Linked DNA regions of Minwuia thermotolerans. The protein of the gene in region 1 interacts with the protein of each later gene in a pairwise test. Links are inferred from orthologs where the notes say so. Each region holds a gene or a part of one and is shown in the gene's direction. Other genes may lie near its edges.

Evidence for each region.
Region 2: the proteins of ndk (region 1) and CWC60_RS19720 interact in binary tests that used the Escherichia coli proteins (3 or more experiments, as listed by UniProt). The link is inferred for Minwuia thermotolerans from one-to-one orthologs.

Annotation. Positions count from the first base shown.
Region 1 is NZ_PIGG01000034.1:185,732-199,879, reverse strand. The notes cover bases 6,998-9,785. They hold ndk (nucleoside-diphosphate kinase), read left to right. Parts: upstream 6,998-8,074; coding sequence 8,075-8,497; downstream 8,498-9,785. Other genes in these bases: CWC60_RS11600 (LLM class F420-dependent oxidoreductase), read right to left, coding at 9,291-9,785; CWC60_RS23270 (hypothetical protein), read right to left, coding at 8,661-9,287; CWC60_RS11610 (ABC-F family ATP-binding cassette domain-containing protein), read right to left, coding at 6,998-7,918. Outside these bases: CWC60_RS11640 (2-oxoglutarate dehydrogenase E1 component), read left to right, coding at 1-1,432; odhB (2-oxoglutarate dehydrogenase complex dihydrolipoyllysine-residue succinyltransferase), read left to right, coding at 1,467-2,771; lpdA (dihydrolipoyl dehydrogenase), read left to right, coding at 2,847-4,259; CWC60_RS11625 (VOC family protein), read left to right, coding at 4,268-4,636; CWC60_RS11620 (hypothetical protein), read right to left, coding at 4,642-5,265; CWC60_RS11615 (PAS domain-containing protein), read left to right, coding at 5,525-6,022; more of CWC60_RS11610, read right to left, coding at 6,035-6,997; more of CWC60_RS11600, read right to left, coding at 9,786-10,160; CWC60_RS11595 (LLM class F420-dependent oxidoreductase), read right to left, coding at 10,184-11,050; CWC60_RS11590 (DoxX family protein), read right to left, coding at 11,120-11,596; CWC60_RS11585 (HvfC/BufC N-terminal domain-containing protein), read right to left, coding at 11,593-12,369; bufB (MNIO family bufferin maturase), read right to left, coding at 12,366-13,241; CWC60_RS11575 (BufA1 family periplasmic bufferin-type metallophore), read right to left, coding at 13,315-13,608; CWC60_RS11570 (YHS domain-containing (seleno)protein), read right to left, coding at 13,769-14,148. UniProt on the Escherichia coli protein: Major role in the synthesis of nucleoside triphosphates other than ATP. The ATP gamma phosphate is transferred to the NDP beta phosphate via a ping-pong mechanism, using a phosphorylated active-site intermediate.
Region 2 is NZ_PIGG01000068.1:63,179-77,357, reverse strand. The notes cover bases 22-2,840. They hold CWC60_RS19720 (5-formyltetrahydrofolate cyclo-ligase), read left to right. Parts: upstream 22-1,048; coding sequence 1,049-1,633; downstream 1,634-2,840. Other genes in these bases: CWC60_RS19710 (hypothetical protein), read left to right, coding at 2,541-2,840; CWC60_RS19715 (TIGR00282 family metallophosphoesterase), read left to right, coding at 1,630-2,448; CWC60_RS19725 (DnaJ domain-containing protein), read right to left, coding at 213-950; galU (UTP--glucose-1-phosphate uridylyltransferase GalU), read right to left, coding at 22-136. Also shown: more of galU, read right to left, coding at 1-21; more of CWC60_RS19710, read left to right, coding at 2,841-4,295; lhpI (bifunctional Delta(1)-pyrroline-2-carboxylate/Delta(1)-piperideine-2-carboxylate reductase), read right to left, coding at 4,309-5,268; CWC60_RS19700 (lipopolysaccharide assembly protein LapA domain-containing protein), read right to left, coding at 5,268-5,588; CWC60_RS19695 (integration host factor subunit beta), read right to left, coding at 5,619-5,930; CWC60_RS19690 (sensor histidine kinase), read left to right, coding at 6,160-7,548; CWC60_RS19685 (hypothetical protein), read left to right, coding at 7,588-7,884; ParA family partition ATPase, read left to right, coding at 7,953-8,579; CWC60_RS19675 (CaiB/BaiF CoA transferase family protein), read left to right, coding at 8,572-9,756; CWC60_RS19670 (hypothetical protein), read right to left, coding at 9,772-10,710; transcription elongation factor GreA, read right to left, coding at 10,808-11,281; carB (carbamoyl-phosphate synthase large subunit), read right to left, coding at 11,364-14,179. UniProt on the Escherichia coli protein: Involved in the removal of 5-formyltetrahydrofolate.

The DNA of each region.
Region 1 (14,148 bases):
CAAGATCGCCTCACACCCGACGACGCGCCAGATATACGCCCGGCGGCTGGTCGAGGACGGCGTGATGACCGAGGAGGAAGCCGACCAGATGGTTTCCGGCTTCCGCGAGTATCTGGAAGGCGAGTTCGAGGCGGCCAATTCCTTCCGGCCCAACAAGGCGGACTGGCTGGAGGGACGCTGGAGCGGCCTCTCCGTCGCGCCGCTCGGCGACCGCCGCGGGGCGACCGCGGTGCCGCTGGAAAAGCTGAAGGAGATCGGCGCAGGGCTGACCCATATTCCGGAGAACTTCAACGCCCACCGCACCATCAAGCGCCTGATGCAGGCCAAGCAGAAGATGTTCGAGACCGGCGAAGGCATCGACTGGGCCACCGCGGAGGCGCTCGCCTTCGGCAGCCTGGCGCTGGAGAACGTGCCCGTGCGGCTGTCGGGCCAGGATTCCGGCCGCGGCACCTTCAGCCAGCGCCATTCGGTTCTGGTCGACCAGGTGACCGAGGACCGTTACCAGCCGCTGAGCCACATCGCCAAGGAACAGGCAACCTTCGAGGTCATCGATTCCATGCTCTCGGAGGCCGCGGTGCTCGGCTTCGAATACGGCTTCTCGCTGGCAGAGCCCAACGCGCTGGTGCTGTGGGAAGCGCAGTTCGGCGACTTCGCCAACGGCGCCCAGGTGATCATCGACCAGTTCCTTTCCAACGGCGAGGCCAAGTGGCTGCGCATGTCGGGCCTGGTCATGCTGCTGCCGCACGGCCACGAAGGCCAGGGGCCCGAGCACAGCTCGGCCCGGCTGGAGCGCTATCTGCAGCTCTGCGCCGAGGACAACATGCAGGTCGCGAACTGCACCACGCCGGCGAACTACTTCCACATCCTGCGCCGCCAGGTTCACCGCGATTTCCGCAAGCCGCTGATTCTGATGACGCCCAAATCGCTGCTGCGCCACAAGCGTTGCGTATCGACCCTGGACGACTTCTCGACCGGTTCGTCGTTCCACCGGGTGCTCTACGAGGAGACCCTGCCGAGCGACAAGAAGAAAGCGAAGACCCTGATCCTGTGTTCGGGCAAGGTCTATTACGACCTGGTCGACAAGCGCGAGGAACTGGGCGCCGACGATGCGCACATCCTGCGCATCGAGCAGCTCTATCCCTATCCGACCAAGCCGCTGGTCGAAGAACTGAAACCCTACACGCATGTGGACCGGGTGATCTGGTGCCAGGAAGAGCCGCGCAACATGGGGGCGTGGCTGTTCGTCCAGAACTGGCTGGAGGAATGCTTCCAGCTGGCCGAAATGAAGAAGGTCAAGCGGCCCTGCTATGTGGGACGTCCGCCTTCGGCCTCGCCGGCCACGGGCCTTGCGAAGGTGCACCTGAAGGAGCAGGACATCCTCTGCACCAAGGCGCTCAAGGGCGAGCCCGCCGGCGCCAACCCGGAATACTGAAGACCAACAAGAGCACCGACGCGAAAGGCGCGACATGGCTGTTGAAATCAAGGTGCCCACGATGGGCGAGTCGATCACCGAGGCCACGGTCGGCCAGTGGTTCAAGAAGGAAGGCGACGCCGTCGCCGTCGACGATCCCCTCTGCGAACTGGAGACCGACAAGGTCACGCTGGAGGTGAATGCGACCTCGGCCGGCGCGCTGGCGGAGATCGTCGCCGAGGAAGGCGCTACCGTCGAGGTGGGCGCCCTGCTCTGCCGCATCGACGAAAGCGCCGAAGGCACGAAGTCAGAGGACAAGCCGAAGGCGAAGGACGAGGCGCCGAAGGAAGAGAAGAAGGCGGCCGACGACAAGCCGAAGCAGGACAAGGCGCCGGAGAAGAAGGACGCGGCGCCGAAAAGGCCGGCGAAGGATCTCGTGGCCATGGACTCCGCGAAGGCCCTGGCCGATGAGAAGGGCGTCAGCCTGGATGGCATCGAGGGTACCGGCAAGGACGGCCGCGTCACCCGCGCCGACGTCGCGCGCGCCATCGCCGAGGGCCGCGCGAAGCAGGCCGAACGGCAGCGGTCATCGTCGGGCGGCAGCCAGGCGGCGCTCGCGCCGGAGAGCATGCCCGGTTCCTCCGGGCCGCGGCCCGAAGAGGACCGCGAGGAGCGCGTGCGCATGTCGCGGCTGCGCCGCACCATCGCCCGGCGTCTGAAGGAGGCGCAGAACACCGCGGCCATGCTGACCACCTTCAACGAGGTGGACATGACCGAGGTTCTGGCGCTGCGCAGCGCCTACAAGGACGATTTCGAGAAGAAGCACGGCGTCCGGCTGGGCTTCATGGCCTTTTTCATCAAGGCCTGCATCGCGGCGCTGAAGGAACTGCCGGCGGTCAACGCCGAGATCGACGGCGACGACATCGTCTACAAGAACTACTATCACATCGGCGTCGCGGTCGGCACGCCGAACGGCCTGGTCGTTCCGGTGGTCCGGGACGCCGATCAGAAGTCCGTCGCCGGCATCGAAAGCACCATCGCGGATCTCGGCACGCGCGCCCGGGACGGCAAGCTGGGGCTGGACGAACTGCAGGGCGGCACCTTCACCATCTCCAATGGCGGGGTCTACGGCTCGCTGATGTCGACGCCGATCCTCAACCCGCCGCAATCCGGCATCCTGGGCATGCACAAGATCCAGCAGCGGCCGATGGAGGTCGGCGGCGAGATCAAGCTCCGGCCGATGATGTACCTGGCTCTCTCCTACGACCACCGCATCATCGACGGCCGCGAAGCGGTGCTGTTCCTGGTCAAGGTCAAGGAGAACCTGGAGGACCCGCGGCGGCTGATCCTGGATCTCTGACGGCGGCTGTCGCCGCGGAACGCCGGGGAGCGAATTGAACCCTCGCCAAGCGAGTGCGGGCAGGAGTGTGATACGATGAGTGACGACAAGCGCTACGATCTGGTGATCATCGGCGGCGGCCCGGGCGGCTACGTCGCCGCGATCCGCGCCGCGCAGAACGGCATGACGGTACTCTGCGTCGACAAGCGCGGGCGGCTGGGCGGCACCTGCCTCAATGTCGGCTGCATCCCCTCGAAGGCGCTGCTGCAGAGTTCCCATCTCTACGAGGAAGCGGCCGGCGAGCACTTCGCCGGGCACGGCATCAAGGCCAGTCCGAAGCTGGACCTGAAGACCATGCTGGGCCGCAAGGACGAGGTCGTCACCAGCCTGACCGACGGCATCGAGGGGTTGTTCAAGAAGTACAAGGTCGAGCTGGCTTATGGCTTCGGCAGGATCGTCGACCGGGAGACCGTCTCGGTGACGCCCAACGACAGGAAGAAGGCCTACGAGGTCAAGACGGACACGATCCTCATCGCCACCGGCTCCGACGTCGCCACGATCCCCAATGTCGAGATCGACGAGGAGCGCATCGTCTCGTCGACCGGCGCGCTGGACCTGAAGAAGGTGCCGAAGTCGATGATCGTCATCGGCGGCGGCTATATCGGACTGGAGCTGGGTTCCGTCTGGCGACGGCTCGGCGCCGAGGTGACCGTCGTGGAGTTCCTCGACCGCATCCTGCCCAACATGGACAGCGAGGTCTCCAAGCGCGCCAAGGTGCTGTTCTCCAAACAGGGCATCGAGTTCAAGGTCTCGACCAAGGTCACCGGCGCGGAAGCGCAGAAAACCCAGGTCAAGCTCACCGTCGAGCCCGCGAAGGGCGGCGACGCCGAGGAACTGAAGGCCGACGTCGTGCTGGTCGCGGTCGGCCGCCGGCCCTATACCGACGACCTCGGCCTCGAGGATCTCGGCATCGAGACCGAGAAGGGCTTCATTCCCGTCGACGAGCACTTCCAGACATCCGTACCCGGCGTCTTTGCGATCGGCGACTGCATTCCCGGGCCGATGCTGGCGCACAAGGCCGAGCATGAGGGCGCCATCGTCGCCGACTTCCTCGCCGGCGAGGCCGGGCACATCGACTACGACCGCGTACCGGGGGTCGTCTACACCTGGCCGGAGATCGCCTCCATCGGCCGCACCGAGGAACAGCTCAAGGAAGCGGACATCGCCTACAATGTCGGCAAGTTCCCCTTCTCCGCCAACTCCCGCGCCCGCTCGATTGGCGAGAAGTACGGCATGGTGAAGATCCTGGCCGACAAGGAAAGCGACCAGGTGCTGGGCGTCCACATCATCGGTCCCGACGCCGGCAACATGATCCACGAGGCCCTGGCCGTGATGGAGCTTGGCGGCACCGCCAGCGAGGTCGGCCACATGTGCCACGCCCACCCGACGCTGAACGAGGCGGTCAAGGAAGCCGCAATGGCGGTGCGGGGGCAGACCATCAACATGTGAGTGGGCCGATGATGCGCCTGGACCACGTCAATGTCCGCTGCACCGACCTGGAAGCGACCCGCCGCTTCTTCGAGGAAATCGTCGGCCTGCATGTCGGCGACCGCCCGGACTTCGCCTTCCCCGGCTACTGGCTCTATGCCGGCGGCCAGGCGGTGGTGCATCTGGTCGGCAGCGACCTGGCCGACGCCGCGCTGGGCAAGGGCACGGTGGACCATTTCGCCTTTCGCGGCGGCGACTATGACGGCCAGAAGGCGGCGATCGAACGCGCCGGCCTGAAGTACCGGGAGAACGACGTGCCGGGCCTGCCGCTCAGGCAGATCTTCGTCGCCGGTCCCGACGGCATGACCGTGGAACTCCAGTTCGAGACCGGCGGCTGAGTCCATCAGGACGAAGGGGGCTGGAGGCGTTCGTGCAGTTCCCTGCGCAATCGCCGGCGGCCGCGGCCGGAGCGGACCTGCGTCGTCACCACGCGGGTCGGCCGGAGACGCTCGTCCCGTCCCTCGCCTGTCAGGGCGAATTCGCGCTCCGCCGCGATCAGGCGCGACTGGGCCGCCGTGGTGCCGATCACCTTGATATCCATGCCCTCCACCTTGCCGTCGAGATCGACATGATCGGACTGGCGCACACGTTCGACGAATTCCCGGAAACTGCCCATGTCCGTGTACTCACCGGTCTTGAGCGGGCCCTGGTTTGTCGCTTCGGTAGGCCGGGCGAGCTGTTCGGGACTGAGTTCGCTCCGGTCGGTGACCACCGTCCTGTGTTCCTGTTCGCTGGTCCACACGGTCATGATGACGTCGACGATGAAGATCGGCTCGAATCCCAGATTGCTGACAAGGATGCGCGCATCCATCCCCGAGCCCGCGCCGCAGCTGATGACGATGTTGGGCCGCTTCTGGCGGCGGATGCTGGTCAGGAATATCTGCAGGTAGAGCACCCACACGGCGACCATCGCCGCCGTGAAGACGAGTTGGATGACCGTGCTGTTGGCCTGTAGCCAGTCGAGCATTTCCCCGGTTCCCTGCCGCCGGCGTCCGCGGTCACGGCACGCCGTTCCTGCCGGCCAGATTGTGATCGCGGTCCGGCGGTGAAACCCCGCCAGGCGGCGCGTACCAGGGAAAGCGTGAACCGGCCGTGCGCATGCGCCTGCCGGGACAGGCGCCGTGACCACTGTCACATTTTTCCGAATAGCCGGTGACGCATGACTGTTGACCGAAGGAACCGCTGCATTCGGGCGCGGTCGTACTCGCATTTTCACTGGGCGTGTGATGCTGGCGAAACCTGACGACGGCAAGATCAGGGACACCGTGGCCGAGGCGCAGGACCGACTGCGCTCGGAGGTCACGCAGGCCGCCCTGCGCTACTGGCTGTCGACCCGCGGCGAGCGCATCTGGCCCCGGCGGGAGGATTTCGACCCGGCCGAGGTCAAGCACCTGCTGCCCAATCTTGCCGTGCTCTCGGTCGAACGCAATCCGGTCGACTTCGTCTACCGCCTCACCGGTACCGATGTGGACGCGCACATGGGCGGCAACCTCAAGGGCCGGCAGGTGGGCGAAATCCCGAACCAGCGGGCGCCGAGCGCCTACTGGACGACCCTGCTCGCCACCGCCGAAACCGGTCTGCCGCAGGCCAGGGAGATCGCCTACGCCAATGCGCGCGGGGACTTCCGCTCCTGCGAGGTCATCGGCCTGCCCTATTCGACCCACGGCCAGTCCATCGACCGGGTCATCGTCGCCTTCGAATTCCGCCGCCTGGACGACAGCTGAACCCGGCCCGGCTCAGCCGGCGTTCTCCAGGCGCTCCGCCGCCTCCATCCAGCGCTGTTCCGCCTCGGCCACCGCGCGTTCGGCCGCGGCCTTGAGACGGTTGAGCTCCGCCTGTTTCTCCGGCGGGCCCCGGTAGATCTCCGGATCGTGCAGATGCGCCTCGATGCGGCGGATCTGCGCCGTCAGCGTCTCGATGTCCTTCTCGGCCTTGCGCATCGACTTGCGCAGCGGCGACAGCTCGGCGCGGGCGTCCGCGGCCTTCTTGCGCGCTTCGCGCCGGTTCGGCTTCGCCGCGCCCTCCCTGGCCGCGCGGTCGGGGCGCGCGGCCTCCGCCGCCTCCGACAGCGCCAGGCGCTTGTAGTCGTTCATGTCGCCCTCGAACGCCTCCACGCTGCCGCCGGCGACCAGCCAGAGCCGGTCCGCCACGGCCTCGACCAGGTGGCTGTCATGGCTGACCAGGATCACCGCGCCGCCGAAGGCGTTGAGCGCCTGAACCAGCGCCTGGCGGCTGTCGATGTCGAGATGGTTGGTCGGCTCGTCCAGGATGATCAGATGCGGCTCCCCCTGCGCCATCAGGCAGAGCGCCAGCCTGGCCTTCTCGCCGCCCGACATTTCGGCGGCCGGCGTCTCGACGCGTTTGTGGTCGAGGCCGAAGCCGTCCAGCCGCGTGCGCAGCACCGTCTCGCTGTCATAGGGGCGCAGTTCCCGTATGTGGTCCAGCGCCGTCCGGCCGGGTTTCAGATCCTCGATCTGGTGCTGGGCGAAGAAACCGATCTTCAGCTTCGAGGACCGGCTGACCCTGCCCGCTTCCGCCTGCAGCCGCCCGGCGATCAGCTTGGCCAGCGTCGACTTGCCGTTGCCGTTGGCACCCAGCAGGGCGATGCGATCGTCATCGTCGAGCCGGAGACTCACGCGCCGCAGCACCGGCCGCCCCGGCTCGTAACCGACATCGACGTTCTCCATGGAGATGATCGGCGGCGCCAGCCGTTGCGGTTCGGCGAACGGAAAGCGCGGCGCGCGCGCCTCGACCACTGCAGCGATGGGCTGCATCTTCGCCAGCATCTTCAGGCGGCTCTGCGCCTGGCGCGCCTTGGAGGCCTTGTAGCGGAACCGGTCGACGAAGGACTGAATGTGCGCGCGCTCGGCGGCCTGTTTGTTGGCCAGGTCCGCCTGCTGGCGCTGGGCCATGCGGCGTCGCTCCTCGAAGCTGTCGTAGTTGCCCGCGTAGAGCGTCAGGCCGAGCTGGTCGAGATGGAGGATATCGGTGACGGCGCGGTTCAGCAGATCCCGGTCGTGGCTGACGATGATGACCGTGTGCCGGTATTTCTGCAGGAAGTCCTCCAGCCAGAGCGTCGATTCCAGGTCGAGATGGTTGGTCGGTTCGTCCAGCAGCAGGATCTCCGGCTCCGCGAACAGCGCCGCGGCCAGCGCGATGCGCATGCGCCAGCCGCCGGAGAATGCGCTGCAGGGCTGGTCCTGACGGTCGGCGTGAATGCCGAGACCATCGAGAATGGTGGCGGCGCGCGCCGGCGCGGCATGCGCCCCGATGTCGGTGAGCCGGGTCTGGATGTCGGCAATGCGGTGCGGGTCCGTCGCCGTCTCGGCCTCCGCCAGCAGATCGGCGCGCTCGGTATCGGCTGCCAGCACCGCCTCGATCGCCGGCATGGGCCCGGTCGGCGCCTCCTGCGCGACCGTGCCGATCTTCGAGCCGCGCGGAGTCTCGATCGAACCGGAGTCCATCGCCACTTCGCCCATGATGGCGCGCAGCAGCGTCGTCTTGCCGGTGCCGTTGGGCCCGACCAGCCCGGCGCGGTGACCGGTGGCGATGCGTGCGGTCGCGCCCTCCAGCAGCGTCCGCCCGGCGATGCGGATCGTGATGTCTTCCAGTACAAGCATGGGGCGCTTCCATAGCGCAATCGGCGGCGCGGCGCATCGCCGCTGTTGGCCGCAGAGGACGGTGCGGCTATAAGCCGGGCGTCATTCTTTCGCGGCCGATCCGGCACGGGCGGCGCGAGTTCTCAACGCGACCCGAACCGAACGAGGGGTAGGACCATGGCCACCGAACGCACGCTCTCCATCATCAAGCCCGACGCGACCCGCCGCGACCTGACCGGCAAGATCAACGCCATGATCGAGGGCGCGGGCCTGAAGATCATCGCCCAGCGCCGCATCCGCCTGACCCGGGAGCAGGCCGAGGGCTTCTACGACGTCCACCGGGAGCGCCCGTTCTTCGGTTCGCTCTGCGATTTCATGACCTCCGGACCGGTTGTCGTGCAGGTGCTGGAAGGCGACGACGCCGTCGTCCGCTACCGCGAGGTCATGGGCAAGACCAACCCGGCCGAGGCCGACGAAGGCACCATCCGCAAGGCATTCGCGGAATCCATCGAGGCCAACTCGGTGCACGGTTCCGACAGCCCGGAGAACGCCGCCAACGAGATCGCCTACTTCTTCGCCACGGTCGACATCGTCGGCTGAGGCGGCGCAGGCGGGCCGGGGATGGCCGGGCTGGCCAGCCCGCCGTCTCCGCACGCCAGTCTCGGACACGCCACCAGATTCGGCGATCCGGTCTTGTATCGACGAATCCAGCGGAGTACGGGTCAGCAACGAACTGCAATTTGGATCAATTGTTGCCGGCTCACTAGGCTTCGGTGTCGTTGCCCTCATAGTAGGAGGCAACCTCATCACGCAGTGGTTTCAATGCGCGCCAAATGAGTATCGCCGCATTGTCGAAGAAATTCATTACGCCGGGATTATCAAAAACACTAAAAGTTTGATTAATTTCATATAATTGCTTCGGCTTAATATTTCTTCTGCCCTCACCATCGACAAGTTCACGCTTCATATGGATTGCGCCCATATAGTTAGCTAGAAATAAAATACAATCTCTGGATGTAATCGGTCTGCGAGCCAGCACACCAACTGGCGTATCTAAATATTCGTTCAAATAATATGGCGCATGGAAGAAACCAGGCGGATGTGATTTTTCCGTAATTGGGATCGCGCATTTTTTCACATTGTTGGGAATTACAATATTAGAGTCTTGTTTTGGATTCCCACTCATTGGCTCAGGACAAAGCACCAGCAGAGGTGTTTGATATCGTTCAGACACCCACTCGGCCAAACCATCATGAACAAGACTTCTAAAATAACTCGCCATATCTAACCGGATCATCATGGTTCGGTCCGGTCGATTACCGAGTTCAGCTATTTTATCTGTCTTGTAGACAAATACCTCATCAATATATTCCTTGGGAAGCTCTACCATTGGTTAACTGTCGCCCCATTCCTCGATCAGGGGCTTCCAGGCCAGCGCGTCCTCGGGGCCGCGGAGGGCTGACTTCAGTCCCGCCATGGCGGAGACCGGCACCGTGACCCGTCCGACGCCGAGACGGGCGAGCCCGTCCAGTTCCTTCGGGTCTTCCGGCATGGAGACGGTGATCTCCACCGAGGCCGGATCGCGCCCAGCCTCTTCGGCCGTCTTCCGCGCCAGATCGATCAGATCGACGGGCGCGCCGCGGGCGGGGAAGAAACCGTCGCCCAGCCGGCCCGCGCGCCGCGCTGCCGCTTTCGAATGGCCGCCGACGACGATCGGCACGTGGCGCTTCGGCGGCCTGGGCTCGCAGTAGAGCGGATCGAAGCGGATGTGTTCGCCCTGAAACTCGGCGGGGCTGTCGACCCAGAGCCGGCGCAGGGCCCGGATCGCTTCGTCGGTGACCGGGCCCCGCGCCTCGAAGGGTGCGTCCAGGGCGCGGAATTCCTCCGGCATCCAGCCGACGCCGACGCCGAGGACGATGCGTCCGCCGGCCATGTGATCCAGCGTCGCCACCTGCTTGGCGACGTGCACCGGCTTGTGCTGCGGCAGGATCAGGATGCCGGTCGCCAGCTTGATCCGGCTGGTGCGGGCGGCGACCCAGGCCATCCAGATCAGCGGATCCGGCAGATCGATGTCTTCGGTCCCGCCGGCCATGCGGCCGCCTTCGGCATAGGGGTAGTTGGGCTGATAGCCCTTCGGCACGACCGTATGTTCGACGGTCCAGAGACTCTCGAACCCCGCCTCCTCGGCCGCCTCGGCCAGTTCAACGGCGCGGACCGGGTCCACATAGGGCCCGGTGTTGCAGTATCTCAGTCCGAACTTCATGTCGCTGCTCCCCTTGCCCGGTGTCAGGCCGCCCAGTCTTCCAGAAAACCCTTCCACGACAGAACCTCTTCGGGACTCGCGACCGCCGTCCGCATGCCGGTGACCGCCGAGACCGGCACCGTCACCCGGTCCACGCCCATCTTCCGGTAGTCGGAGAGCTCGGCCGAATCGTCGGGCAGGGAGGCCGTGCTCTCGATGCCTGCCGGGTCGCGTCCCGCTTCCTCCGCCGCCTGCCGGGCGATCCGGAACAGGTCCGCCGGCGCCCCGCGCGCGGGGAAATAGCCGTCGCCCAGCCGCCCGGCGCGGCGCGCGGCTGCTTTGGTGTGGCCGCCGACGATGATCGGAATGTGCCCGCCCGCCGGTCGCGGCTCGCAGTAGAGCGGCGGGAAATCGACATGGGCGCCATGGAACTCGGCCGGACTGTCGGCCCAGAGCCGCCGCAGGGCCTGGATCGCCTCGTCGGCGAACCGGCCCCGGTGCTCGAACGACGCGCCCAGCGCCTCGAATTCCTCCGGCATCCAGCCGACGCCGACGCCCAACATGAAGCGCCCGCCGGCCAGCCGGTGCAGGGTGGCGGCCTGCTTGGCGACGTGCAGCGGCTTGTGCTGCGGCAGGATCAGAATGCCGGTCGCGACATTGATGCGGCTGGTGCGCGCGGCGACGAAGCTCAGCCAGACGATCGGGTCGGGCATGTCCACATCCTCGACGCCGCCGGCCATCTTGCCGCCCTCCACCTGCGGCGCATTGGGCGCATAGCCCCTGGGCACGACGGTGTGCTCGATGGCCCACAGGCTCTCGAAGCCCGCTTCCTCCGCCGCCTCGGCCAGCTCGATCGCCGGGCCCGGTTCGACGAACGCGCCCGTGTTGCAGAATCTAAGTCCGAATTTCATGCCGCTCCTCCCCCGAGACGCCGGCGGTCAACATGGCAGACCGCCCGCGGGGAAGGAAGGCCACCGGGCTCAGACGGTACCCGACTTCCGCCAGATCAGGTGATCGAGGGAGATCGGCCCCGCGCCGCGCACGAAGATGTAGACGAGGCTCAGCATCCAGAAATAGTGCTCCCACTGGAAATAGGCCGGGTTCGATGCGCCGAGCACGAACTGGATGACCAGCGCCATGCCGAGCAATGGCAAGGCCGCGAGGCGGGTCATGAAGCCCAGCACCAGCAGAACCGGCATCGCCAGTTCGAAGAAGGTGGCGAAATACGCCGCGATCTCCGGCGGCAGCACCGGCACGGCGTATTCGTACTGGAACAGGAAGACCGTATTCTCGAAGTCGTTGAGCTTGAGCCAGCCCGACTGGAAGAAGATGCGCGCCATGATGAGACGGAAGGCGAGATCGACCAGCGGGCCGCCCACCCGCTCGACCGGGCCGAAGACGCCCGCATAGAGGCCGCCCAGGCCTTGACCGCTCCGAGGCGTGTCCATCGTCGTCATTTCGGTTCTCCTTCTTCGTCATGACCTGCGCGGACGAAGAGTCCGCCGGCCAGATGTCGCGCCAGCGCGCCCTGCAGATCGAAGCCCGGATCGGCCTGCTGACAGCGCTCGGCGGCCTCGCCCAGCGTGCGGCCCTCGGCCAGCGCGGCCAGAAAGGCCTGCTCGGCCGGATGCAATGGCAGGCAGATTACTTCCGTCTCCGGCCGCGCGACCAGCGCTGCCTCCGGCCGGGGCTGAATCGCCGCCGGGTCGGCGGCCGATTGCGGGTTCATCCGGATCGCATGCACCGGCCAGTCCGAGGCGATCAGCGCCGCCGAGGGATGCAGCGCAAGACACAGCGCCATCAGATCTACCGGCGCGAGCCCGGAAAGCCCGGAAGGGTCGACCGGCGTCGCCTCGGGCGCGCCATAGGCCGCATTCACCGCCCATTCGAGGCGGGCCACATCAGCGAGGAACGGCCATCGCTGCAAGGGCTCCGATAGGGCGATGAACCCCGGCAACTCCGCGCCGTAGTCCAGCAGATGGTTCGCCCGGGGCGGCGCGTGCCGCACGAACGCGGCCGACAGCCGGCCGAACAGGTCCTCGCCAATGATGGCCACAATGGCGGGGAAGGTATTGGCCAGAACCTCGCGGAGCGAGGCGAAGGTGTTGTTGCGGTAGACGTCGAAGCGGTCAGCCTGCCGGCCGTCATCAACGAGCGCGTCCAGTATCGGATCCGGCTTGCCGGCGACGCTTTCGGCGAAACGCCGCTGCAGCTCGGCGAGGCCGCTCACGCCGTCGCCCGGCGCGGACCCGCCAGCGCGTCCATGCGCCGCTGGGCTTTCGCCGTCTCCGCCAGGATGACCCGGAGATCGGGAATGCAGGTGTCCCATTCGATCAGTGTCGGCACCGCTCCGAGCCGGTCCAGGGCCCGCTCGTAGAGCGCCCACACCTCGTCGCGGACGCGGCTGCCGTGATCGTCGATCAGCAGCGTGCCGCCCGGCGTTTCGCGCTCGGCATGGCCGGCAAGGTGGATCTCGCCCACCGCCTCGAACGGCATGCGGTCGAGGTAGTCACTGGCGTCGAAGCCCAGGTTCCGCGCGCTGACATGGATGTTGTTGACGTCGAGCAGCAGGCCGCAGCCGGCGCGGCGCACGGTCTCGGCCACGAATTCGGCATGGTCCATCTCGGCGCCGGCGAACTCCAGATACATGGACGGATTCTCCACCATCACCCGGCGGCCAAGCGCGTCCTGGAAGATGGCGATATTGCGCGCCAGGGTCTCCAGCGCCTCCTCGGTGCAGGGCAGCGGCAGCAGATCGTTCAGGCTGGCCCCGCCCGCGGCCTTCGGCGCCCGCACCCAGGCAATATGATCGGAGATGGCGGCGGGACGGAACCGGTCGGCCAGCGCGCGGATGCGTTTCAGATGATCCCGGTCCGGCTCGTCGACCGAACCAAGCGAAAGGCCGACCCCGTGCAGGCTGAGGTCGAAGCGTTCGCGCACGGCCTCGAGCTGGCGCAGGCGCGGGCCGCCCGGATACATGTAGTTTTCGGTGTGAACCTCGACCCAGTCGACGGCGGGCGGCCGGTCGATGACCTGCAGCACATGGGGATGGCGCAGGCCGAACCCGGCGGTCGGCGGCAGGCTGGAGGCAGGCGGGTTCATGGCGGCCAATGACCGTTCCGGCAAGGCGCAGAGGGACGCCGGATCATCCGGCGTCCCCTGTCCCGGCTGGAAATCAGCCCTTCATCTTCTCGTTGACGCCGTCGAAGGCCTGCTCCTGGCCGCCCTTCTCCTCGCACTCGGCCTTGGTGGCCAGCTTCCACTCGCCGCCGGAGTAATCGACGGTGGACTGACCGGCGCAGGAATGGGTGCCGGCCTTGTTGGCGCAGTCGTTCTGCCCGGCCTTGGCGATGCCGTAGCACTTGACCTTGTCGGCAGCGACCGCCTCGACCGGGCCGAGGGTGGCGGCCATGCCGACCGCACCGGCGAGGGCGGCGACGACGGAAAGGGACTTGAAGGTGGCGTTCATCAGGATTCTCCTCTGTGTTTCATTGACCCGCGGGGCGGTCAGTGTTGCCAGCGGCCGGGTTCCCCGCAACCCCGTCCGCCAAGGCCGCCCCGGCAACAGCCGGAACGACCGTGTTCGATAGGATGCCATCACAACATTGCAGAAGCCGTGCATGGCGTGATCACTCGGTGACGGGCGCCTGTGCGCCGTCCAGTTCCGGCACCGCGCCGTCATTGGCCGGAAGACCCTCGATACCGGACCAGTTGCGTTCGGCGGCGGTCAGGTTGCCACCGATGTCGGCTTCCCAGAAGCCGACCACCGCGCGGGTGACGTTGAGATAGAGCTTGCCGTCGAGGATGCGCCACAGATGCGGGTTTCCCGGGGCCTTGCCGCCCTTGGCCACGCCGAAGGCGCAGTGGCCGTCATAGGCGGGCGCGTATTTTGCCGGATCCGCCAGGAAGGCGTCCCGGTTCGCGGCGGTCGAGAAGGCCCAGCTGGCGCCGTTGTACTCGGCGGTGAAGCCGGCCCGTCCGGGCACGGCCGGCGGTTGATGTTCGCCGA
Region 2 (14,179 bases), on another replicon or contig:
CCTCCTCGACGGCGTACTGGATCAGCGGCTTGTCGACGACGGGCAGCATCTCCTTGGGCAGGGCCTTGGTCGCCGGCAGGAACCGCGTGCCCATGCCGCCGACCGGAAATACGGCCTTTCTCACTCTTCTGCCCATGTCACCGCTTCCGTTTTTTCCAACTTGTTATCGCGGGTTTTCTGCCACGCGGCGGCGGGCGCGACAAGCGCGGGCCTCACCGGTCCAGCAGCGCGTCCTTGGCCTCATTCAGCTTCGCGGCGTACCACGCCGAGCCGCCCTGGTCGGGATGGTACTTCTTCATCAGGCGCCGATAAGCCTCGCGCACGTCGTCATCCGAGGCGTCGTCGGGCAGTTCCAGGATCTCCAGCGCCTCGTGAACCGGCATGGCGCCGCGCCGGCCCGCGCCCGGTCCCCGGCGCTCGCCGCCCGACGATGCGGTTTCTTCCCTGCCGCCGGCCTCCCCCGGATGGGCGCGGGCGATATAGGCCTCCACCAGACGGGCCGAATCGTCGTCCTCCACCCGGCAGGTCCGCAACAGATCGTCGAGTTCTCCGAAACCGAGCTCCGACAGCCGCCGGCCTTCGAATTGTCCCTCGCGCACCAGGCCATCCATCTCGCCGGTGCTGTGGTCCAGCGTCATGTCGAGAAACCGCGTGCGCACGTCCGATGCGCCCTGGCCGGAGGCGGAGCCGCTGCCGAGACCGGGAATGCCCAGACCCGGCATGCCCTGCCAGCCCAGTCCCCGCGCCAGCAGCATCAGGCCGAACAGCCCCACCGGACCGCCGACGACGAACAGGCCGCGCAGCGTCAGCAACAGGCCGACGACGCCCAGCACCACACCGCCGCCCAGGCGGATCGCCTGAGCGATGGTCTTCGGGTCCGCCCTCAACAGCGCCTTGCCCGCCAGCGCCAAGGCCAGCAGCACGCAGAATCCCAATACAAGCCAACTCACCTGCGGCCCTCCGCGAACGGCTTCGCCTGTCGGCCCAAGACTGACAAGTCTTCCATCTCCCGTATATAGGATGCGGCGAACGGGATTGGGAGTTGAGGTTGACGGGGGGGCCGGAGGACCTGACGGCGCTGAAGAAGCGCCTGCGCGCGGATCTGCTGCGCCGCCGGGAGCACCGCGGCGGCGAGGGGCGCGCGCGGGCGGCGCTGAACCGCTGCCTGGCCCTCCGTGCCAGTTGGGCCGGCGTCCGCGTCGGCGTCTATCTCGGCTTCGGCCACGAACTGGATCCCCTGCCACTGGTGCGGGCGCTGGTCCACCGCGGCGCGGTGGTCGGCCTGCCGGTCGTGGTGCGCAACCGCCATCCACTTGTCTTTCGCCGCTACTTGCCCAATGTGCTGATGCAGCAATCGGGGTTCGGGATCTCCGAGCCCGGCGTCAGGGCCCGTCCGATCCGGCCGGATCTGGTGCTGGCGCCCCTGGTCGGGGTGGACCGGACCGGCACGCGGCTGGGCTATGGCGGCGGCTTCTACGACCGCACGATCGAGCGGTGGCGGCGGCGCGGCCATCATCCCGAGATCATCGGGCTGGCCTTCGAGGCCCAGTTCGTGCCAAGGCTGCCGGCCGGCCGCCATGACGTCAGACTGCACGGCCTGATCACAGAGGCCGCATTCAGGAGATTCACGTGAAGGTCCTTTATCTGGGAGATCTCGTCGGACGCCAGGGACGCGACGCGGCGGTCGCGCGGATCCCCGAGCTCCGCAAACGGCTCGGACTCGATTTCGTGGTCGTCAACGGCGAGAACGCCGCCGGCGGCTTCGGCATCACACCGCCAATCTGCGACGAGCTGTTCGCCGCCGGAACCGACGTCATCGTCACCGGCAACCACGTCTGGGACAACCGTGACATCCTTCCCCATTTCCAGCGGGAGAACCGTCTGCTGCGGCCGGCGAACTTTCCCGAAGGCGCCCCGGGCCGCGGCGTCGGCGTCTATGATGCGCCCGGGGGCCGGCGCGTCGCCGTCGTCCAGGTGATGGGCCGGGTGTTCATGGATCCGCTCGACTGCCCCTTCCGCGCCGCCGACAAGGCCATCGAGGCCCATCCGCTGGGCCGCGCCGTCAGTTTCACACTGGTCGACATCCACGCCGAGGCGACCAGCGAGAAGATGGCCATGGGCCACCACATGGACGGCCGCGCCTCGCTGGTGGCGGGCACCCACAGCCACGTGCCGACCGCGGATCACCAGATCCTGCCGGGCGGCACCGCCTACATGACCGATGTCGGCATGTGCGGCGACTACAATTCCGTGATCGGCATGGACAAGCAGGAGCCGCTCCGCCGCTTCATGCAGAAGACGCCCGGCGGCCGCTTCTCCCCCGCAAGCGGCGAGGCCACGGTCTGCGGCGTCTATGTCGAGAGCGACGACCGCACGGGCCTCGCCCGCCGTGTCGAACCACTCCGCATTGGCGGCCGTCTGGCCGAGGTCGTACCCGCCATCGCGTAGGCGCCACAGCCCGCCATGTTAAATGGTCCGTTAACCTGACCGGCCGTAATCTCCGGACGGCGGCAGCTCCCGTCGGGCTGGTGGAACGGGCAATGAAGGCGAACAACGTCCACTACGAAATTCTCGGACAGCGCGGCACCACCTGGACCATCCTGGCGGTCGCGGACGACCAGGAAGAGGCGATTGCGAAGGCCAAGGAGGTCCGGGCCTCCTATCGGGCCGTCAAGGTCATGCGGGAGCGTTTCGACAAGGCGAGCAACACCTATCGCGCCGGCCAGATATTCTTCTCGGGCGCCCAGGCCAAGCCATCGAAGTACAATTCCGAAGAAGTGCCCAGCGTCTGCTGGAAGGTCGAGGACTTCTATTCCTACGAAGGCCGCCGCGCGATCAACCGCCTGCTCCGCACCGAACTGGTCGAATGGGGTATCACGGCGACCGAACTGATCCACTCACTCGACCATGTCGAGAAGCTGCAGGACAACGGCACGTCGCTGCAGCGCGCGGTCCAGCAGACCGCCATCGCCCAGATCCGCGAAACCGGCCAGGGCGTGCAGGAGCGAATCAAGCAGATCTACGAACTGATCGACAAGGGCGTGAAGATCCTGCGGCGCGAAGCCCCCGCCTTCCCGGAGATCGGGCCGGACGGCCTGGACGGCGTGATCGAGCGGGTCCGGAATCAGGAAAGCCGCTCGTTCATGCTGCACGCTGCCCTGGTCCGCCATCTGACCAGCGCCACGACCTATGCCGAGAAGATGACCCGGCTGCTGGGCATGCTGCGCACCGACCACCCCGCCTGGGTTCACGAGGTCGCGGACAGCTTCGTCGCCGAACTGCTGTCGCTCGGCCGGGTGATCCACCTGCTGGTCGGGGAACGGAAGAACCTGAAGGAAGAACTCGCCGCCGCGGCGTCTCTTGTCATCGGCAGGGCCGATCCGGACGACACGCTCTACACCGCCGAGGCGCGCATGGTGAGCCGGCTGATCGCCGCCGGCAAGCTGCCGAACACGCAGCAGTCCCTGACCCGCTACCTGATCGAGAACCTGAAGGGCAAGAAACGCCTGGTCGACGGCGACGTGGCCCAGGAAAGCACGGCCGTGCGTGAACTGGTCGGCACGCTGAAGAAGCCCGACGGCAGCTGGATCGGCGAAGTGCCGATGATGGAAGCCGCGGGACAGCGCTGCGCACGCTGGCTGCATCCGGAAGCGGTCTCGGAATACCTCGCGCCGGCGGAAACGCCCGATGACAAGGCGGAGCTGCTGCTGCAGCTGGAAGGCAACATCGTCGGCAACGCCAACCGCCGCAAGCTGGCCGAGTTCCTGGTGCCCATCATCATTTCGCCCCAGGGCGAGCTGTTCCTCACCCGCGAAGGCGGCTCGGTGACCGAGCGGCTCGTCAGGCTGCGCGCGTTGCAGGTACAGGTGCTGCACAGCACCCTGCAGGACATGCACCGCCGCAAGCTGGCCGAAAAGCTGGACGACTACGCCTGCAAGGTGATCCGCAACGCCAAACTGATCGAGCGCGTGACGTCGGGCGACGGCCCGATCGTGGAGAAGTGCTTCCGCCTGCTCCGGATGCTGGTGGAGAACTACTTCACCCTGGGCAAGGCGACGGTCCTCGTGCGCGACGCCATCCGCCGCTGCCTCGCCACGCCCGATTTCGTGAGCGACTTCCTAGCCTCGACCCCGTCGAAGCAGGAGAAACTGGTCAAGCTCGAGGCGCTGCAGAAACTGTTGCGGCAGGCCGGCATCGACGACATGGAGCCGGGCGGACCAGCGCCGCCCCCGGAAACCGAGAACGACGGCGAAGCCGGGGAACCGGACGCCGAGAGCGCCGCCGCCGGCGGCTGAGGCACACGGCCTGTCAGTTCCGGACGGCTTCCTTCGCCACCCTTTCGGCGACCAGACGCGCCGCGGCGAGATCCTCCAGCGCCGCGCCCACGGACTTGAACAGGGTGATCTGTTCGGCGCTGTCGCGGCCCGGATGACTCCCGCCGCACAGATCATAGAGGTCGGCGACGATGTCCTCGATCCTGAAAACGCCGTCGGCGACGGGGCGGACGATGTCGCCGCCCTCCTTGGTGGCGCCGGGGCGGGTGTCGACGAAAACGCTGGCGCGCCGCAGCGCCTCGTCGTCGCTCTCCCGCATGTCCGGGCGGAAAGCGCCCACCAGGTCCAGGTGCGCGCCGGGCTTCAGCCATGCGCCCCGGATGATCGGCTCGGTCGACAGCGTCGCGCAGGAGATCAGGTCCGCGCTTCGCGCCGCCTGCTCCAGATTTTCAGCCGCCTCGGCCGCGACGCCTTGCCGCGAAAGTTCCTCCACCAGTGCCGCGGCCTTGTCCCGGTTGCGATTCCAGATGCGCACCCGCTCCAGCGAAGGCCGCGCCGCACGGTGCGCGCGGATCAGCATGGGCGCCAGCGCGCCGGCGCCGACCATCAGCATCTCGGCGGCGTCCTGCCGCGCCAGGTAGCGCGCCGCCAGCGCCGAAGCGGCGGCGGTGCGCCAGACGGTCAGCCGCGTGCCGTCAATGATCGCCTGCGGCCGGCCCGTGCCGGCATCCAGCAACAGGTACTGCGCCATCACCGCCGGCAGGCCACGGTCGTTGTTGCCGGGAAAGACAGTCGCGACCTTGACGCCCAGCGCATCGCCCGGACGCCAGGCTGGCATCAGCAACAGTGTGGCATTGGCCTCGCCCGGCACGGCGACGTCGTGATGATGGCGCACGGGCTGCTCGCAGCCGTCCCGGAACATCGCCTCCAGCGCGTCGGCGACCGCGGCCTCGTCCAGCACACGGTCCACCGCCGCCGCGTCGATGACCTCCATCAGGCCGCCTTCGGCTTCTGCAGCGCCGGTCGGTCCGCCCGCTCGCCATCACCGCTCTGCCGGACCTCGCGCTCCAGGTCCTGGGCGCGGTGCTCGGCCTGGCGGGCCCGCCGCCGCACGCGGCCATCGCGCAACCACATCGCCAGCGCGCCGATCAGAAGGCCGGCGAACATGGCCGCGAAGATCACGACGAACAGCGGCAGGTCGATGGCGTAGGGCACGGGCTCCAGGCGCAGTTCGACGGCCTGGCGATTGGAAAGCCCGATGGAGACGCCGATCACCAGAATCGCGAGAAAAAGCAGAATTTTCAGAAACTTCAAGACGATACGCTCCACTGCCGGGCCGGGGGCTCAGTCGGTGTTCAGGCGTTCCCGGAGTTCCTTGCCGGTCTTGAAGAAGGGCACGTACTTCTCCTGCACCTCGACCGATTCGCCGGTGCGCGGATTGCGCCCGACGCGCGCCGGCCGCCGCTTGACCGAGAACGCGCCAAAGCCACGCAGTTCCACCCGATCCCCGCGCGACAGCGCGGCGGTAATCTCGTCGAAGACGGTCGATACGACGCGTTCGAAATCCCGATGGCTGAGCTGCCTCTCCGGATCCTCGTCGACATGGCGACGCCGGTGACGTTCAGCAATGCGATTGATCAGTTCCGACTTGATCATGCGCGGCCCGATCCAGGTTGTTCAGCCCAATTCCGAAGCATGCCAAAGACCGCGCGAAACCGTCAAGCGACGGTCTCGCCGCGCATACCCGGAAAATCCAGTCTGCCACTACTAGCCTTCTCCGAAGCCCGCAGCCACATTTTTCGCATCCGGAACATGGATCGCCGGGCGCGCCAGAACGATTCCAGCCGGTCCGGATTTGCTCTAGTCTCGCGCCATGAACGGCGACATGTCACGGGAACGGCGGCCCTCGATCCGAAACAGCCTGTCGTCGCGGCTGCTGATCCTGACCGTCATCTTCGTCATGCTGGCGGAAGTGATGATCTTCGTGCCCTCGGTGGCGCGCTACCGCGTCAGCTATCTGGAACAGATGCTGGCGGAGGCCAATCTGGCGGCGCTCTCGGTGCTGGCGGCCCCCGGCAACACGATCTCCAGGGATCTGGAACACCGCCTGTTGCGTGCGGTCGGGGTCAACGGCGTGGTCATGAAGCTTCCCCAGCGGCGCATGCTGCTGCTCGCCGAAGAAATGCCGCCGGCCGTCGACGCGACCTACGACCTGCGCGGGGCGGAACCGATGGAACTGATCGGCGACGCGCTCCGGACCATGATCATGGCCGACGGGCGGACGCTCAGGATCATCGGCGACGCCCGCAACGCCGAGGACGCCTATGTCGAGATCATCATGCCGGAGGCGTCGCTGCGCGCGGCATTGCTGGACTATGGCTGGAACATCTTCAGCCTGAGCCTGTTCATCTCCATCGTCAGCGCCACGCTGCTGTTCCTGACGCTGCGCTGGATGCTGGTGCGGCCGATGCGCCGGCTGACGGCGAACATCCTGGCCTTCCGCCGCAACCCGGAAGCGGCGCATCTGCCCGAACTGCCGACCGGGCGCGGCGACGAGATCTCGCTGGCCGCGCATGAACTGGCGGAGATGGAGCGCGACCTGCGTCAGGCCCTGGTGCAGAAGAACCACCTCGCCGCCCTGGGCGCCGCGGTCAGCAAGATCAGCCACGACCTGCGCAACATCCTGGCGACCTCGCAGGTGATTTCCGAACTGCTCTCCGATTCCCTCGACCCGACCGTCAGACGCCTGGCGCCGCGGCTGATCCAGTCCCTGGACCGCGCCATCGAACTCTGCCAGCGGTCGCTGAAATACGGCAGCGCCGACGAACCGCCGCCCCGGCCGACCCGGTTCCGGCTGCGGAGCCTGGTTGCGGAGGTCGGCGACACGCTGACCCTGGACGCCAGCCAGTCGCCGGCGTGGAAGAACCTCGTGGCCGACGAACTGGAGGTCCATGCCGACCGCGACCAGCTCTACCGGGTGCTGATGAACCTGGGCCGCAACGCCGCCGAAGCCGCCGGTGAGGAGGGCGAGGTCCGCGTCAGCGCCAATGAGCATGACGGCCATATCGCCATCCGCGTCTCCGACAACGGTTCCGGCGTGCCGGAAAAGGCCCGCGAGAACCTGTTCCGTCCCTTCGTCGGCTCGGCGCGGGAAGGCGGCACCGGCCTTGGCCTCACCATCGCCCGCGACCTGGTGCAGGCCCATGGCGGGACTCTGGAACTGGAGAGGACCGGCCCTTCGGGCACCTGCTTCCGGATATTGCTGCCGCTCTAGGTTTACGAATTCTCAGCCTTTGAGGCGTTAGCTGTCGGCATGTCGAAGACGCTCGCCATCGCCATCATCGGATTCGCCCTCGCGGCCTGCGAGGCGCGGCTGTTCGACGAGCCGCCGCCCATTACCGCGACCGACTACGTGGCCGATGTCTGCGAGAGCGCCGGAACCGACTCCCAGTCCTGCCGCGACGCCGGTCAGTTGCTGGCGCTGCGCTGCTTCCGGACCATCGGGACGGTCGACTGCTACCTGTCGGAGAATCCCTTCGCCACCAGCACTTCAGGGCGTTTCTTCGTCACGCCAATCGACAGGCGTCAGCCGACACCCTCCCCCGGCTGATTCGCAATTGCCGGAATCGCGCCCGGGCCTCTAAGCTCCCTCCTCCGGTCAGGAGGGTGGACAAAGGCATGGACGGCGCGATTCTCGCCATCGCCCAGCAAAAGGGCGGCGCGGGCAAGACCACGCTCACGATTCAGCTCGGTGTGGCCCTCGCCACACTTGGCCGCCGCGTCGCGCTGGTCGACATCGATCCGCAGCAGAGTCTGACCGCCTGGCACGCATTGCGCGCCCGCCGCGACGATGTCGCCGCCATCGAGATGCGGCAGGTCTCCGGCTGGCGCGCAGGCAGCGAGGTCGGCCGGCTGCGCCGCGATTTCGACGTCGTGCTGATCGACAGCCCGCCGCATGGCGAAACCGACACAAAGTCGGCGGTCCGCGCCGCCGACCGCGTGCTGATGCCGGTCCAGCCCAGCCCCATGGACTACTGGGCGGCGAAGAACACCGTCGACCTGGCCGAGCGGGAAAAGCGCGACTTCCTGCTGGTGCTCAATCGCGTGCCCGCCCGCAGCCGCCTTTCGGACCGGATCCGCGCCATGATCGCCGCAGACGGTCTGGCCGTCGCCGAAACCACACTGGGCAACCGTCAGCCATTCGCTTCGACAATCCTGGAGGGCCGCGGCGTCGCCGAGGCTCGGCCGAACAGCCAGGCGGCGCAGGAGATCATTTCACTGGCGCGGGAGGTAGCGCATGTCTGATGGTTCCAGGCCCCGGCCGATGGAGGGCCTGACCGTGGTCGACTTCACGGCCTTCGTCGCGGGTCCCTATGCCACGCGGCTGATGGCCGACATGGGCGCCAACGTGATCAAGGTGGAACCGCCCGAAGGCGAGACCCTGCGCGGCACGCCGCCCCAGGTGAACGGCATGAGCGGCTTCTTCTCCCAGCTCAACTGCGGCAAGAAGAGCGTGACGCTCAACCTGAAGTCGGCGAAGGGGCGCGAACTGGCCGCCGACCTGGCGGCGAAGGCGGACGTGCTGATCGAGAACTTCCGTCCCGGCGTCATGCAGCGGCTGAATCTGGACTATGAGAGCCTGTCGGCGCGCAATCCGCGGCTGATCTACTGTTCGATCTCGGGCTACGGACAGACCGGACCCGACGCGCAACGCCCGGCCTTTGCGCCGATCATCAACGCGGCCAGCGGCTACACCATGGCGGAGTTCCGCTATCAGCGCGCGACCGACAAGCCTGAAAGCTCGCGCACCCTGGCGGCCGACGTGCTGGGCGCGAACCATGCGCTGATCGCGATCACCACCGCGCTCTACCGCCGCGAGATCACGGGCGAGGGCGACCGTATCGACGTCGAGTTGCTCGCCGGGCTGATGAACATGATCCCGTTCGAACTGCAGGAGGCGCAGTTCCCGATCGAGAAGCTGAACATTCCGGTCTTCGACCCGATCAAGGCGCAGGACGGCTATTTCGTCGTCGCCCCGGTGACCGTGAAGAACTTCGCCGCCCTGGCGGAGGCCTGCGGCCATCCGGAATGGCTGACCGATCCGCGGTTTTCCACCACCGGCGAGCGCATGGCGCACTGGATGGAACTGTTCGGCGAGGTCGAGAAATGGGCCGCCGACAAGAGCGCCCAGGACGCGGCGCGAACCATCGAGGCGGCCGGCTGCCCGGCGCGGCGCTATCTGACGCCGAAGCAGGCGCTGGAAAATCCGCACATGCTCGAACGCGGCAGCATCGTCGAGGTCAACGATCAGATGGGTCGCCACAAGGTCGTCAACACGCCCTTCCGTTTCGCGCGGGCCGAGGCCGGCGTCAGCGCCGGCGCGCCGAGCCTGGGGGCGCAGACCGATGGCGTGCTCGCTGAAGTCCTCGATCTGGACCGGGCGGAGATCGAAAGGCTGCGCGGCGACGGCGCTCTCGGATAGTGCGCCCCCGCCGGGCTACTCCAGCAGTTTGATGCGGACCGCATCCATGCCATGGCGGCCGTTGGCGTTGACCATACGGAAACCGTCGAAGGGGTCGCGGAACCCATTGTCGATCAGGTTGAACTTCTCGACGCCATCCACCCAGACCTGCATGCGCCCGTTCTCGGACCGCCGCCAGCGCACATCGTAGGGCTCGGGGCGGGTCGAACCGGCCACGGCGGCGGGGAACGTGAAGTCCGCCTGACGCAGCGTCGCGATAGAGCTGCCGACCCGGACCAGGCGCATCCAGCCCTCCTCCGAGAACTGCAGCCGGTATCCATTGCGGCCATCGCCGCCCTGATAAACGCCGATCTCCAGCAAGCCCTCGGCGCCGCTGAAGAGCCGCGTCTCCAGATCGAAGGCGTTGGAGATGTCGTGCGTCAGGAAGATCGAGGACGCGACGTTGACGGCGCGGCCACCCTCGCGCCCCTCCCGGCCCCGGTTGTTGCCCAGCAGCCCCTCGAAGAGACGCTTTATGCCCTCTTCCGGCGTCACCTCGCGCGAGACGTCCACATGAGAGGCAAGTTGATTGTCCCCGGTCACGAACCATTCGCCCTGGGCGACGGTCCAGGCCGGATCGGCGGTGAAGTTTCCGTCCGAGAAGTCGTCGGCGATTTCCGGACGGGACGCGGTCCCGCCATTGCGGCCTGTCCCTTGCTCCAGGCTCTCTTCCGCCGTCTCGTGACGCCGCAGGGCCTCGCGCAGATCCTGCAGGAAGCCCGGACTCGCCGCCCGGTCGCGCTCGGCCTGGCGGATCAGGTCATTCAGCTGTTCGACCAGACGTTCCGTGTGCTGGGGCGTCTCATAGCCGCCGCGCCAGCGCTCATAGCGCCGGCCGTCGTCATCCTGGGCGAATGCGGGAAGACCGAGACTGAGCACGGCCATGGACACCGCGGCGATTATCAGGCGTTTCATCGGGCTACCCTCTCGTTGTTCTTGTTCCCAACGATATGGGTAGCGTCCGGATACCGACAATGGCGGCGGACGCGTCGCGGTCAGGCCCGGACCCGGCTCAGATCCACTTCACCTCGAGAATTTCGTAGGACTTCTCGCCGCGCGGGGTCTGGACGTCGACGACATCGCCCTCGGATTTGCCGATCAGCGCCCGCGCAATGGGGGAGGTGATGGAGACCAGGCCGCTGTCGATGTCCGCCTCGTCCACACCCACGATCTGGTAGGTGCTTTCCTCGTCATTGTCGACATCGGCCAGCATGACGGTCGCGCCGAAGCGCACGATATCCCCGGACATCTTTGAGGAATCGATTACCTCCGCCCGGCCCAGCGCACTCTCGAGCTCCATCACGCGGCTTTCGATGAACCCCTGCTTCTCCTTGGCGGCGTGATACTCGGCGTTTTCCGACAGGTCACCGTGAGCGCGCGCCTCGGCGATCGCCTGGATCACCGCCGGGCGCTCGACGGACTTCAGATTCTTCAGTTCGGCCTCGAGCCGCTTGTGGCCCCGAAGCGTCATTGGCACGCGTTCCATAGCGCTCACCCCGTTTGTTTCCGGCAAATGGCTGGAAATAGCTGCGCCGGTCGCTTTCAGAGCAACCGGCGCTTGGTGTCCATCAATAGTAGGACTGCAGCGGGGCGACTTCAAGACGCCCCGTTTTCAGGGCGTGCAACGCCGCAACAGCTGCCTTGGCGCCAGCGGCGGTGGTGTAGTAGGGGATGTGGAACTGCAGCGCCGTACGCCGGAGCGAGAAGCTGTCGTGGATCGCCTTCTCGCCGTCGGTGGTGTTGAAGACGAGCTGAACTTCGCCGTTCTTGAGCGCGTCGACGATGTGCGGGCGGCCTTCCAGCACCTTGTTGATCGCCCGGCATTCGATGCCGTTGTCATTCAGGTACCGCGCGGTGCCGTGGGTCGCCACGATCGAGAAACCGAGCGCCCGGAGCTGGCTCGCCATCGCCACAGCCAGCGGCTTGTCGCTGTCGCGCAGCGAGATGAAGACCGCTCCGCCCGTCGGCAGGCGGGCGCCGGCGCCGAGCTGCGATTTCAGGAAGGCCATCTCGTAGTCTCTGGCGATGCCCATGACCTCGCCGGTGGAACGCATCTCCGGGCCGAGAATGATGTCGACGCCGGGGAACCGCGCGAAGGGGAACACCGCTTCCTTCACCGCGGTATAGGGCAGCTTCGTGACATCCCAGTCGAGGCCGAAGGTGGCGAGCTTCTCGCCGGCCATCAGCCGCGCCGCGATCTTGGCGATCGGCTTGCCGATGGTCTTGGCGACGAACGGCACGGTCCGCGAGGCCCGCGGATTGACCTCCAGGATGTAGACCAGGCCGTCCTGCACGGCGAACTGCACGTTCATCAGGCCGATGACGTTCAGCTCCCGCGCCAGCACTGCGGCCTGCCGCTTGATCTCGTCGATGATCTCGCCGTTGAGCGAGAACGGCGGCAGGGCGCACGCGCTGTCGCCCGAATGCACGCCGGCCTCCTCGATGTGCTCCATGATGCCGGCGACGAACACGTCCTCGCCGTCGGAGAGCACGTCGGCGTCGACCTCGATGGCGTTGGCCAGGTAGGAATCGACCAGCACCGGATTGGCGCCGGAAACCTTCACCGCCTCGCGGATGTAGCGGTCGAGGCCGGCGATGTCGTGGACGATCTCCATGGCCCGCCCGCCCAGCACGTAGGAGGGCCGGAGCAGCACGGGGAAGCCCAGCCGCTGGGCCACGGCCTGCGCCTCGGCGTGGCTGCGCGCAATGCCGTTGGGGGGCTGGCGCAGACCCAGCTTGCTCAGCATCTGCTGAAACAGGTCGCGGTCCTCGGCGCGGTCGATCGCCTCGACCGAAGTGCCCAGGATCGGCACGCCCGCATCCAGCAGCCCCTGCGCCAGGCGGAGCGGCGTCTGCCCCCCGAACTGCACAATGGCGCCGACCACCTCGCCCGACTGCTCCTCGGCGCGGACGATCTCCAGCACCGTCTCGATCGTCAGCGGCTCGAAATAGAGCCGGTCGGAGGTGTCGTAGTCGGTCGAGACCGTCTCCGGATTGCAGTTGACCATGATGGTCTCGTATCCCGCCTCCTTCAGGGCGAAGGCGGCATGGACACAGCAATAGTCGAACTCGATGCCCTGCCCGATGCGGTTCGGACCGCCGCCCAGAATGATGATCTTGCGGCGGTCGGTGGGCCGGGATTCGCATTCGGCCGGCTGGATCGAGCCGTCCGGGGCGGGCCACCCCTCATAGGTCGAGTACATGTAGGGCGTTTCGGATTCGAACTCGGCGGCGCAGGTGTCGATCCGCTTGTAGACCGGCCGGATTCCGGCCATGCGCCGCGCCGCGGCGGCCTTGGATTCCGAGGTCCCGGTCAGCTTCCCGATGCGCCGGTCGCCGAAGCCGAGCTTCTTCACCGCCAGCCAGCCCGCCGGTGTCCGCGGCAGGCCCTCGAGCCTGAGCGTCTCCTCGGCGGTGACGATCTCGTCGAGGCGGTCGATGTACCACGGGTCGTAGCCCGTGATCCGCGCGATGCGCTCCTTGTCCAGACCGAAGCGGAGCGCCTCGGCCGTCAGCAGCAGCCGGTCCGGCGTCGGCCGGCCCAGGGCCGCGATCAGCGCGTCCTCGTCATCGCTGTCGAGAGGCATGTCGTCCAGGCCGTCGAGCCCGGTTTCCATCGAGCGGAGCGCCTTCTGCAGGCTTTCGTGGAAGCTGCGGCCGACGGCCATGACCTCGCCCACCGATTTCATCGCCGTGGTCAGGACCGGCTCGGCGCCGGGGAACTTCTCGAAGGTGAAACGCGGAATCTTGGTCACGACATAGTCGATCGTCGGCTCGAAACTGGCCGGCGTGACCTTCGTGATGTCGTTCTGCAGTTCGTCCAGCGTGTAGCCCACCGCCAGCTTGGCGGCGACCTTGGCGATGGGAAAGCCCGTCGCCTTGGACGCCAGGGCCGAGGAGCGGCTGACGCGTGGGTTCATCTCGATCACCACCAGACGGCCTGACTGGGGATCGACGGCGAACTGCACGTTGGAGCCGCCCGTGTCGACGCCGATCTCACGCAGCACCGCGATCGAGGCGTCGCGCATGATCTGGTATTCCTTGTCCGTCAGCGTCAGCGCAGGCGCGACGGTGATGGAATCGCCGGTATGCACGCCCATCGGATCGACGTTCTCGATGGAGCAGATGATGATGCAGTTGTCCGCGTGGTCGCGGACCACCTCCATCTCGTATTCCTTCCAGCCGAGCACCGATTCCTCGATCAGGATCTGCTTGGCCGGCGAGGCGTCGAGGCCGCTGGTGACGATGGCGTCGAACTCGTCGCGGTTATAGGCGATGCCGCCGCCCTGGCCGCCCAGGGTGAAGGACGGCCGCACGATCGTCGGCAGGCCGACGATCTCCAGCGCCGCCCGTGCTTCCTCCAGCGTCGTCGCGATCTCCGAAC